2 regions of the Hyphomonas sediminis genome follow, and region 1 is predicted to be linked to the other one. Evidence: predicted binding sites of a transcription regulator. Region 1 holds the regulator's gene; the other holds the start of a gene.
What was found. The regulator HrcA, encoded in region 1, represses chaperone genes, less so after heat shock. The targets are predictions, from matches to a motif close to GTTAGCANTCNNCNNNGNNGANTGCTAAC.
Positions count from the first base shown of each region.

Region 2: groES (co-chaperone GroES) is a predicted target of HrcA. The motif match lies at 3,016-3,044, and genes of this name have one in related genera.

Region 1 is NZ_JAIEZP010000001.1:994,630-1,000,208, forward strand. It holds gene dnaK (molecular chaperone DnaK) at 1-1,209, opposite strand, end outside; gene K1X12_RS05045 (DUF2061 domain-containing protein) at 1,493-1,714, shown strand; gene K1X12_RS05050 (NHL repeat-containing protein) at 1,808-2,719, shown strand; gene K1X12_RS05055 (nucleotide exchange factor GrpE) at 2,738-3,298, opposite strand; gene hrcA (heat-inducible transcriptional repressor HrcA) at 3,298-4,386, opposite strand; gene K1X12_RS05065 (SdpI family protein) at 4,473-5,186, opposite strand; gene K1X12_RS05070 (autorepressor SdpR family transcription factor) at 5,183-5,479, opposite strand; gene K1X12_RS05075 (formate--tetrahydrofolate ligase) at 5,555-5,579, opposite strand, start outside.
Region 2 is NZ_JAIEZP010000001.1:2,599,916-2,605,494, reverse strand. It holds gene K1X12_RS12825 (acyl-CoA synthetase) at 1-810, opposite strand, end outside; gene groL (chaperonin GroEL) at 946-2,589, opposite strand; gene groES (co-chaperone GroES) at 2,642-2,932, opposite strand; gene K1X12_RS12810 (GGDEF domain-containing protein) at 3,507-4,394, shown strand; gene K1X12_RS12805 (CaiB/BaiF CoA transferase family protein) at 4,474-5,579, shown strand, end outside.

The DNA.
Region 1 (5,579 bases):
GAAGACGCCGCCAAGCGTTTCGATGCCGAGCGACAGCGGGGTCACGTCGAGAAGGACAACATCCTTCACGTCGCCCTGCAGGACGCCGCCCTGGATCGCGGCGCCGATGGCGACCACTTCATCCGGGTTCACACCTTTGTGCGGCTCGCGGCCGAAGAATTTCTTCACCGCTTCCTGCACGGCCGGCATACGCGTCATACCGCCGACAAGGACGACTTCGTCGATCTCGGACGGGGACTTGCCAGCGTCTTTGAGGGCTTTCTGGCACGGCTCGATGGTGCGCTTGACGAGGTCTTCGACAAGGCTTTCGAACTTGGCGCGGGTCAGCTTGATGTTGAGGTGTTTCGGACCCGTGGCGTCTGCCGTGATGAAGGGCAGGTTCACTTCATACTGGGTGGCCGAAGACAGCTCTTTCTTTGCCTTCTCGGCTTCTTCCTTCAGACGCTGCAGGGCGAGCTTGTCCGTTTTCAGGTCAATGCCCTGCTCTTTCTTGAATTCGGCTGCGAGGAAGTCGACGACGCGCAGGTCGAAGTCTTCACCGCCGAGGAAGGTGTCGCCATTGGTGGAGAGCACTTCGAACACACCGTCGCCGATTTCGAGGAGCGAGACGTCGAACGTGCCGCCGCCAAGGTCGTAGACGGCGATCGTCTTGTTGCCGCCTTTGTCGAGACCGTAGGCGAGGGCTGCTGCGGTCGGCTCGTTGATGATGCGCAGCACTTCGAGGCCGGCGATGCGGCCAGCGTCTTTGGTAGCCTGGCGCTGGGCGTCGTTGAAGTAGGCCGGAACGGTGATGACGGCCTGGGTGACCTTGGAGCCGAGATAGGCTTCAGCGGTCTCTTTCATCTTCGTCAGGATGAAGGCCGAGATTTCCTGGGGCGCGTAATCCTTGTCGCGGCCTTTGACCCAGGCGTCGCCCGTGGGGCCCTTCACGATGGCGAAGGGGGACAGTTCCTTGTCCTTCTGTGCGGTCGGATCGTCAAAGGTGCGGCCAATCAGGCGCTTGATGGCGTAGAAGGTGAAGTCCGGGTTGGTCACGGCCTGACGGCGTGCGGGCTGGCCGATGAGGCGTTCGCCGCCATCGGTGAAGGCGACCACGGAGGGGGTGGTGCGGGCGCCTTCTGCGTTTTCGATGACCTTTGCCTGGCCGCCTTCCATGACGGCGACGCACGAGTTGGTGGTGCCAAGGTCGATGCCGATGATTTTGCTCATGTGTTACTCTCTCTTTCGTCAGCCGCCACTGGCTTCATTTGGGTTCGGTCTGCTCAGCAGCCCCGTGCCGCCAATGGCTCTTCAAGGTTTGATTTTCGAGCAGCGAGTTGGGCGTTTAAATCCGCTCGCTTCTTTCGCCTCGATATGGGGAACTGTAGGTCAGGCTCAAGAGGGCGTGACAGAAATGGCCATAGGCGGGCTCTATGACGCGCACAACCCGTATCAATTTGAAAATGGTTCTCAAAATGGCCATATAGAGGGCCTGACAACAAGGTTTGCGCTCATGCCCCGGCCCGCCCTCAAGACACTGACTTACAGCGCGATGCACTTCTGCGTCGCCATAAGTGTCGCCTTTGTGCTGACCGGCAGCTGGAAGGCCGCGCTGGCGATCGGCATGATCGAGCCGCTGATCCAGACGGTGGCCTATGCGCTGCATGAGCGGGTGTGGGAACGGCTGGGAATGGCGCGGGCGCCTGCAGCGGCGGAGCCTGCGCAGACCGCCTGACCTGTCGCAAACGCATGAGAAAAGCCCGGATTTTATCTGGTCAGCCCTGGAACGCTGGGGCATGGTCCGGCCCAGATAATCGGGGAGGATTTCATGCGTTTCCAGGCTTTTGCTGCAGCCTCAGTGCTCATTCTGGCGGGGTGTTCTGCCGGCGCGCCGCCGACAGAGGAGGCCGGTGCAGTTGAGGTGGCCGCCGCGGCGAACGCTGCAGGTGAAGGCATGACGGCGGCAGCAACGGCGCCGCGGCTGGAACAGCTCTGGGTGCAGGAAGGCTTCGAGCAGCCCGAAGGCGCCGCGATTGGTCCGGAAGGAAACTATTTCATTTCCAATGTGGCGGGCGAAAGCTCTGCCAGGGATGGCAACGGGTACATCTCAAAACTCGCGCCCGATGGCGCGGTGCTGATGCTGCGCTGGGCCGAAGGGCTGGACGCGCCCAAGGGCATGACCGTGCTGGGCGATACGCTTTACGTCGCTGACCTCGACCGCGTGGTGATGTTCGACGTGCATGACGGGACGGAGCGCGGCGCTGTCAGCGTCGAGGGTGCCAAATTTCTCAACGACATGACGGTCTGGAACGGCGATGTGCTGGTTTCCGATTCCGGCACGGCCTCGATCCACGAGATTACTCCGGATGGCGCTGAGCTGCTGGGTGCTTCTGCCGATTGGGACCGCATCAACGGCCTGCTGGGGGATGGGGACCGGCTGCTGATCGCAACGATGACCGCAGGAAACCTGATCGACCTGCGCAGCGCCGATTCCGAAGACATTATCGCGAGTGGCATGATCAATGCCGATGGCATCGGCCTGGTGCCTGGCGGCGGGTATCTGGTCTCCAGCTGGCCGGGGCAGATCCATTATGTCAGCGAAGAGGGGCAGGTAACGACGCTGCTCGACACCGAGGCGGAAGGCGTTCTGCAGAACGACCTCTCCGTGTTCGGCGATGTGGTGATCGTGCCGAACATGCTGCCGGGAACAGTTACGGCGTGGCGGGTGGCGCGGGACTAAGCCCGCACTGTCATCGCATCAGTTCGCCGGGCCGGTGCTGACGGCGACCATGGCGGCGCGCAGGGTGCGTTCGCCAATGCGCCAGCCGGGCTGGAATAGCTGGGCGATGGTGCCGGAGGGTTGGGGCGAGGGGATCTGCGCCACGGCCTGATGCACGTTCGGATCGAAGGCGGCGCCGGGATCAGCGGCAATCGGCGCAACGCCGTGACGGCCAAGCACGGTGTGCAGTTCCTTCGCCGTCATTTCGATACCCCCGAGCAGGTTCTTGCCAGCGTCTGTGAGGCTTTCGCGTTCGCTTTCGGGCAGGGCTTCGAGGGCGCGGGCGAGGTTGTCGGCCACGCTGAGCAGGTCACCTGCAAACTTCTCGATCGCGTAGACGCGCGCTTCGCTGACCTGCCGGTCGGCGCGCTTGCGGGTGTTGTCCAGATCGGCCAGCAGGCGGAGGATCTGGCCATTCATTTCCGCCTTTTCCGCTTCCAGCTTCAGGATCGTTTCTTCCGGCGCTACAGACGCGTCTGTTTCCGGCGTCTGGGCGGCGTCGATTTCAGCGGTTTCGCCCGGTTTGTTTTCGTCGCTCATCATTTCCCATCCTTTCCGCGCCGGGAGGAGAGGATTTCCCCCACCACCTTGGCGGTATAATCAACCATCGGGATCACCCGGGCGTAGTTCAGCCGCGTTGGGCCAATCACGCCGAGGGCGCCGATCACCTGTTTCGTGCCGCCCATATAGGGTGCCACAATGACACTTGAACCAGAGAGCGGGAAAAGCCTGTTCTCCGACCCGATGAACAGGCGAATGCCGCCCGCTTCGCGCGTTGTATCGAGAATATCAAGCAGGCTTTGCTGGCGTTCCAGCTCGTTGAACAATTGCCGCACCCGGTCGAGGTCGTTGGCGGCCTTGGCGTCTTCCAGCAGGTTGGCGCGTCCGCGCACGATCAGGCTGCGGCCCCGGCCGGGGGCTTCGCCACCCCATTCGGCAAGGCCGGCCTCGACCAGCGAGGCGGTGGCCGCATCCAGCTGGGCGCGGCGTTCCTGCAATTCGGCGCGCACTTCGCTGGACGCTTCGGCCAGCGTGCGGCCCTTGAGCCGCGTGGAGAGATAGTTGCCCGCTTCGATCAGCGAGGTGGCGGGCAGGCCTTCGGGCACTCGGATGACGCGGTTTTCCACGTCGCCGTCATCGGTCACCAGGATGCAGAGCGCGTCGCCTCCGGCCAGAGGCACGAATTCGACATGGCGCACGGCCGCGTCGCGGGTGGGCGAGGCAACAAGGCCTGCGCCGCCGGCGAGGCCGGAGAGAATGTCGGAGGCTTCGCCCAGAACTGCTTCGAGATCGGTTCCAGCCGAGCTGAGCCGATCATCGATCAGTTTCTTGTCGTCGCGTGAGGGGTCGCCATACTCAAGGAAGCCATCGACGAAGAGACGCAGGCCCCGGTGGGTGGGGGCGCGGCCCGCTGAGATGTGCGGGGCGTCCAGAAGGCCCAGTTCTGTCAGGTCGGCCATGACATTGCGAATGGAGGCCGGGGAGAGGGAAATGCCGCTTTTCGACAACGTGCGCGAGCCGACAGGCTCGCCTGTCGCCAGATAGCCCTCGACGATCTCCCGGAATATGTCCCGCGAGCGCTGGTCGAGGCGCTGCATCAAGCTCTGAATGTCCGACTTCTCCGCCATGTCTCTGGATTAAGGGCGGAATTTGCGCCGTTCAATAGGGCGAGACCTTTCGGCCCCGCCCTTGGAGATTTTGGGGGTGGGCCGCGTCAGATCGTGAGCCCTGTGCCGGCGTCCCGGTCGCTGGCGCCGCGCCAGGCGAAGTAGGAGTAGACCACCGATGCAAGGGCGACGCTGATCACCAGGACGCTGAGCTGCAGGGCCAGCCAGATGCCGCTGAAGACAAAAGCGCCGAGGAGGCCCAAACCGCCTGCCAGCATGAAGAGGGGGCCCGCAAACCGGTGGGTCTTCTCCCAGGCGGTGTCGGACGACAGCGTCCAGGGCGTGCGGATGCCGAACATGAAGCTGGGCCGTGTCTTGGGTAGGTAATTCCCGATCACAATGAACAGCGCGGCGCAGGCGGCAATGATCAGGCGGACGGCCATGCTGGACGGTTCGGCGTCCGCGCCGGATTTCAGCATGCTGACCGAGATGCCGCCCTGCACCAAAACGAGCACGAAAAGGGTGGCGATCCAGGTGGCCAGGTAGGCGCGGCGGCCGGTTTCGATGTTCTGCTTGCGCGGGTCAATCAATGGTACCAGCGCCAGGATCAGGCTGATGAACAGGATCGAGCCGGGCAAGATGGCGAGATAGATCCACGCTTCCGATTTGGCAGCGAACTGATCTGCGCGCCCATCCGGGCCCCAATGGACGGGAACTTCGCCGACTGCGGGCAGGGCGTTCCATGTGTAGAGCGCGGCCCCTGCTGTCAGCAGGAAGGCGATGGCCGATGCGATCAGGCCTGTGCGGATAAAGGGTTTCATTCGGCTGCCTCCTTGATGTCGTCGTCGCCATTGTCCCGGCCGAGAAGGCCGAGCAGGGCGGATGCTGCATCTTCCAGAACGCTGGTGTTCACCCGGTAGAGGATCTGGTTGCCCTGACGCTCTGCTGTGATGAGGTCTGCCTCTTTAAGGACCGCGAGATGCCGGCTCATGGTGGGCCAGCTTGCCTCAAACTCGGCGGCGAGATCCCCGGCAAGGCGCGGGCCTTTGCGGAGCATCGCAAGGATCTGCCGCCGCGCCGGGTGCGCAAGAGCTTTGAAGACGTTGTTTTCCACAGCCGCTAATTAGCAAAATTGCTAATTAGCGGCAATATCTATTTTCGGTTTTTGCTAAATGGCTATTTTGAAGGGCTAGTTCAGCCCTTCAATCTGGCCT
Region 2 (5,579 bases), 1.6 Mb from region 1:
CGTGACGCCATTTGCGTGAACGGTGTCCCAGAGGTTCTCCGGGATGAACTTCGTCTTCTCTGACAGCGTGACGACAGCGCCGCCATTCAACATGGAGCCCATGGCAGTGAACCAACCTGTGCCGTGCATTAGCGGGCAGGCGGGTAGCTGGCGGGAGAAGCGGCCGAGGGCAAGCGCGCCCTGAACGTGCTCATCCATCGTTTCAGGGACCGGGCCGCCCATCTTGCGGATGCCTTCCATGCTGGCTTCCCGCCAGATGTTGTGGGTCCACATCACGCCCTTCGGCAGGCCTGTCGTGCCGCCCGTGTAGAGCAGGAAAATGTCGTCGCCGCTGCGCTCCCCTTTGAGAGGGGATGGGTCGCCTTCGGTCGCCAACGCTTCGTATCCGTGTGCGAAGGGGGCAACCTTGTCGCCGCCGATCTGAACCCAGGCGATGACACGCGGAAGGCGCGTGCGCACACGTTCGACTTCGGCGAGGAACTCGGCATCGAAGAACACCACTGTCGAGTCCGAGTTGTCTATGATGTAGACGAGTTCGTCATCCAGATAGCGGTAATTGACGTTCACGGGCGACAGGCTGGCTTTGAAGGTGGCCGCCATTGCTTCCATGTATTCGGGCTGGTTGCGCATGTAGAAGCCGGCCTTGTCGCCACGTACCGCGCCCAGGCTGAGCAGCGCCCTGGCAAGCCTGTTCGAGCGCGCCGTGAATTCAGGCCAGTAGATACGCCGGTCACCATGCGCCAGCGCGAGATCCTCAGGGCCGAGCGCCGCGCCAACGGCATCGAGCATGTCGCCGAAATTCCAGTCCATCCGTTTTCCTCCGCAGCATTCTTTTTCGCGATGCTACGTAGGTGTGGGCACGGCTGCAATCGTGACCCAAAGTAAACAGCCCTCCGGAGCGATCCGGAGGGCTGTCTGGTCATGCAGGTGATGGTTGGGCCGGACTTAGAAGTCCATGCCGCCCATACCACCCATGCCGCCGGGCATGCCGCCGCCAGCCGGAGCGTCTTTCTTCGGAGCTTCGGCAATGCCGGCTTCCGTCGTGATCAGCAGGCCAGCCACCGAAGCAGCGTTCTGCAGAGCCGAGCGGACAACCTTCGCCGGGTCGATGACGCCCATTTGGACGAGATCGCCGTACTCTTCGGTCTGGGCGTTAAAGCCGTAGGAGCGCGACTTGTTGCTGACGATCGTATTGACGACCACCGAGCCTTCGACGCCTGCGTTCTCGGAGATCTGGCGGAGCGGTGCTTCCAGAGCCTTGCGAACGATGTCGATGCCGGCTTTTTCGTCGTCGTTAGCGCCGACAACGTCGATGTGGCGCGAAGCGCGGAGCAGGGCCGTGCCGCCACCGGGGACGATGCCTTCTTCGACAGCAGCGCGGGTTGCGTTCAGGGCGTCGTCGACGCGGTCTTTACGCTCTTTCACTTCGACTTCGGTTGCGCCGCCGACTTTGATCACGGCAACGCCGCCAGCCAGCTTTGCGAGACGCTCTTGGAGCTTCTCACGGTCATAGTCGGAAGAGGTGTCTTCGATCTGCTTGCGGATCTGGGAAACGCGAGCTTCGATGTCTTTCTTCTTGCCGGCGCCGTCGACGATGGTTGTGTTGTCCTTGTCGATGGAGACGCGCTTCGAGCGGCCGAGCATTTCCATGCCGACGTTCTCGAGCTTGATGCCGAGGTCTTCGGAGATCACCTGGCCGCCGGTGAGAACTGCGATGTCCTGCAGCATGGCTTTGCGGCGGTCGCCGAAGCCCGGAGCTTTGACAGCAGCGATTTTCAGGCCGCCACGCAGCTTGTTGACCACGAGGGTTGCGAGTGCTTCGCCGTCCACGTCTTCAGCGATGATGAGCAGCGGCTTTTGCGACTGAACAACAGCTTCGAGGATCGGGAGGAGCGGCTGCAGGCTCGACAGTTTCGACTCGTGAAGCAGGATCACTGCATCTTCGAGCTCAACGGTCATCTTGTCAGCGTTGGTGATGAAGTAGGGCGACAGGTAGCCGCGATCGAACTGCATGCCTTCAACGACGTCGAGTTCGGTTTCGAGGGCTTTTGCTTCCTCAACCGTGATCACGCCTTCGTTGCCGACTTTCGCCATAGCTTCAGCGATCATCGCGCCGATTTCGGTCTCGCCGTTGGCGGAGATGGTGCCGACCTGAGCGATCTCTTCGTTGGTTTTCACCTTCTTGGAGTGATGCTTCAGGTCGCTGATGACTTCTGCAACGGCTTTGTCGATGCCGCGCTTCAGGTCCATCGGGTTCATGCCAGCGGCAACGCGCTTCATGCCTTCGCGCACGATGGCCTGAGCGAGAACCGTAGCAGTGGTGGTGCCGTCGCCAGCGGTGTCGTTGGCTTTCGATGCCACTTCGCGCAGCATCTGGGCGCCCATGTTCTCGAGCTTGTCTTCCAGCTCGATTTCCTTCGCGACGGTCACGCCGTCTTTGGTGGTGCGCGGAGCGCCGAAGGATTTTTCGATGACAACGTTACGGCCTTTCGGGCCGAGCGTCACTTTCACAGCGTTGGCGAGAATGTCGACGCCGCGGAGCATTTTCTCGCGGGCATCAGCGCCGAATACGACGTGTTTAGCAGCCATAGGAGTTACCTCTTGGTATGTGTCTTGGGGTCAGAGAGCGAGAGCGGCGGACTTACTTGTCCAGAACGCCCATGATGTCGCTTTCTTTCATGATCAGCAGGTCTTCACCGTCGATCTTCACTTCGGTGCCGGACCATTTGCCGAACAGAACGCGGTCGCCTTTTTTGACGTCGAGCGGAACGCGCTCGTTATCATCGCCGATAGCGCCGTTGCCAACAGCGACAACGATGCCTTCCTGCGGCTTTTCCTTGGCGTTGTCGGGGATGATGATCCCGCCCTTGGTTTTCTCTTCTTCCTTGATGCGGCGCACGACAACGCGGTCATGCAGGGGACGAAGTTTCATGTTCACTGCCTCTTGGATCAAAAGCTTCCTCGGGACTGGATAAAGTGACGGACGGGCCGTCGCGCCGCATGAAGCGCGCATCAGTTAGCACTCACCCGAGCCGACTGCTAACGACGTGCCGGAGATAGGGAATAGTCCCTGCGGCGTCAACGGGGACACGGTGAACGTTTTTTGAAGTGGCGTCATGGAGAGCGTAAGACTGTCAAATTCGACCGCAGTACATTGAATTCCCTTGGGAAAGAAATATCCGGGCTTGGAATTTTTTGACTGTTGCTGCCGCCATATTTGGCGTTTGCCTGAACGCTCGGCGGCGGGGTTGCGGGAGGTGAGGGAGGTGTGATGCTGCCAGCACCGTTAGGTTGAGCGTGGCGGGCGATCGTTCGGATTCTATCTTTCTTTTGACGGCCGAGGCTTGGCGGAAGGCGATCTTCAGGTGGCAGGACAGAACCGCATTGAGGCGGTTTTGGTAAACGCAGCCTTGCATTGCAATCGATAACTGAAACGCACGCGCAAGGCGGAAATCAAAACTCCTGAGTTAAACACATGCGATCAGCCGCCAGGAGGAGCCGGGCAAATGACGACTGCACGCAGTGAGATCTGGAGCGCGCTGAACTTTTTCATGCTTGTCGCGTGCACGGCGCTTTCGCTGTCGTTTACGGTCTCGCTGTTTTTCTTCAAGCTCGGCCTGCCGACAGATATCGGGTCCTATGTCCGGTTAAACCTGTTTGTGTCGGGCTGCGTGGCGGTGCCAACGGCTATCATTGCGTCGCTGCATGACTTTCACATGCGCTCCTATCAGCGCCGGCTCGAAGAGATGGCTTGGACGGATGCGCTGACGGGCTTGCTGAATCGGCGCTTTTTCATTCACGCCGCCGAGGAAGAGCGCGCCCGTATGCGCCGCACAAAGCAGAGCGCCGCTGTCGTGTTGATAGACCTCGATCACTTCAAGGAAGTGAATGATCTCTATGGGCACGCCGGTGGAGATCTTGTGCTTCGTGAAATCGCAGCAATCGCCCATTCGGAGCTGCGCGGCCCGTTTGATCGCCTTGGCCGCTGGGGTGGCGAAGAATTCGTGGTGCTGCTGAGTGGCGTTTCCGAGGAGCAGGCGGCTTCGGTTTGCGAGCGGTTACGCCGGCGGATTGAAGACACCGCCATTGACGTCAATGACAAGGATGTTTCCGTAACTGCAAGCTTCGGCTTCTGCATGATGAGCCCGGAAACGTCGCTGGACGCCGCCATCGAATGTGCGGATGGCGCGCTGTATGAAGTGAAGCGATCAGGCCGCAATCAGGTCATCTGCCGAGAAGTGCCTGAAGGCGTGGTTCCGCCCGTCGTGACGACACTTCCAATCCGTCGCCGGATTGGCAGCCGCGGGAAGGTGCTGAATGAGAAGCCGGTTCCGCCGCCTCCCGCAAATGATGGGTCCGGTGAGCCCGCCCGCCGCCGCATCGGGGTTCGCTGACGCAAGGTCTACCTGATCTCCGGCTTGCTGCCAGGCTGTTTTCCTGATTGGGAACAGAGGCGCATTCCGGAGGAAATCCATGTCATCGCCGCTTCCGCGCACCGGTCCGCTGACCGATCTACGCGTCATTGAACTTGGGCAGCTGATTGCCGGCCCGTTCTGTGGTCAGATCTTTGCCGATATGGGCGCCGACGTAATCAAGGTCGAGCCGCCCGGCCAGGGCGATCCACTCCGCGATTGGGGGCGGGAGGGCTTTCCCTTGTGGTGGTCCGTCGTCGCGCGCGGCAAGCGCTGTGTGACCGCAAATCTGCGCGAGAAACAAGGTCAGGAAATTCTGAAACAACTCGTCGCGCAGGCCGATTTCCTGCTTGAGAATTTCAGGCCGGGAACGCTCGAAAAATGGGGCCTCGGATATGACGAGCTGCGCAAGATCAATCCGCGGCTGATCATGATCCGAGTGTCGGGCTATGGCCAGACCGGGCCTTACGCATCGCGCGCTGGATACGCTTCTGTAGGTGAAGCATTGGGCGGCCTGCGGTATGTCATGGGCGAGGCGGACCGGCGCCCCTCACGCGCGGGCATCTCACTGGGTGACAGCCTGGCGGGCATCTTCGCGGCCGTTGGCGCGCTGGCGGCGTTGCATCACCGCGAGAAAACGGGTGAAGGCCAGATGATTGATGCGACCATCTATGAGTCCGTACTCGGGGTAATGGAGGCGCTCGTCCCCGAGTATCAGTTTGAAGGCTACACAAGAGAGCGCTCCGGCTCGATCCTTCCAAATATCGCGCCGTCGAACATCTATGAAGGCAGCGACGGCATGGTCATCATTGCCGCCAATCAGGATACGGTGTTTGCCCGGCTCTGTGCTGCGATTGGCCAGCCAGACCTGAAGGATCATCCCGATTACAAGACACATGTCGCGCGCGGGAAAAATCAGGCGCAGCTTGACGATCTGATCCAGAAATGGGCGAGCGCCTACACGATCGACGAAATCGAGCGCATCATGATCGAAAACGGTGTGCCGGTCGGGAAGGTCTATCGCGCAGCCGATATGCTGTCTGATCCACACTATGCGGCGAGGGATTCGCTTACTGAAGTGCCGAGCGAGAAGTGGCCTGGCATTCGCCAACAGAATGTGTTTCCGAAGCTTTCCGCGACGCCGGGGCGTGTTCGCTGGGCGGGGCC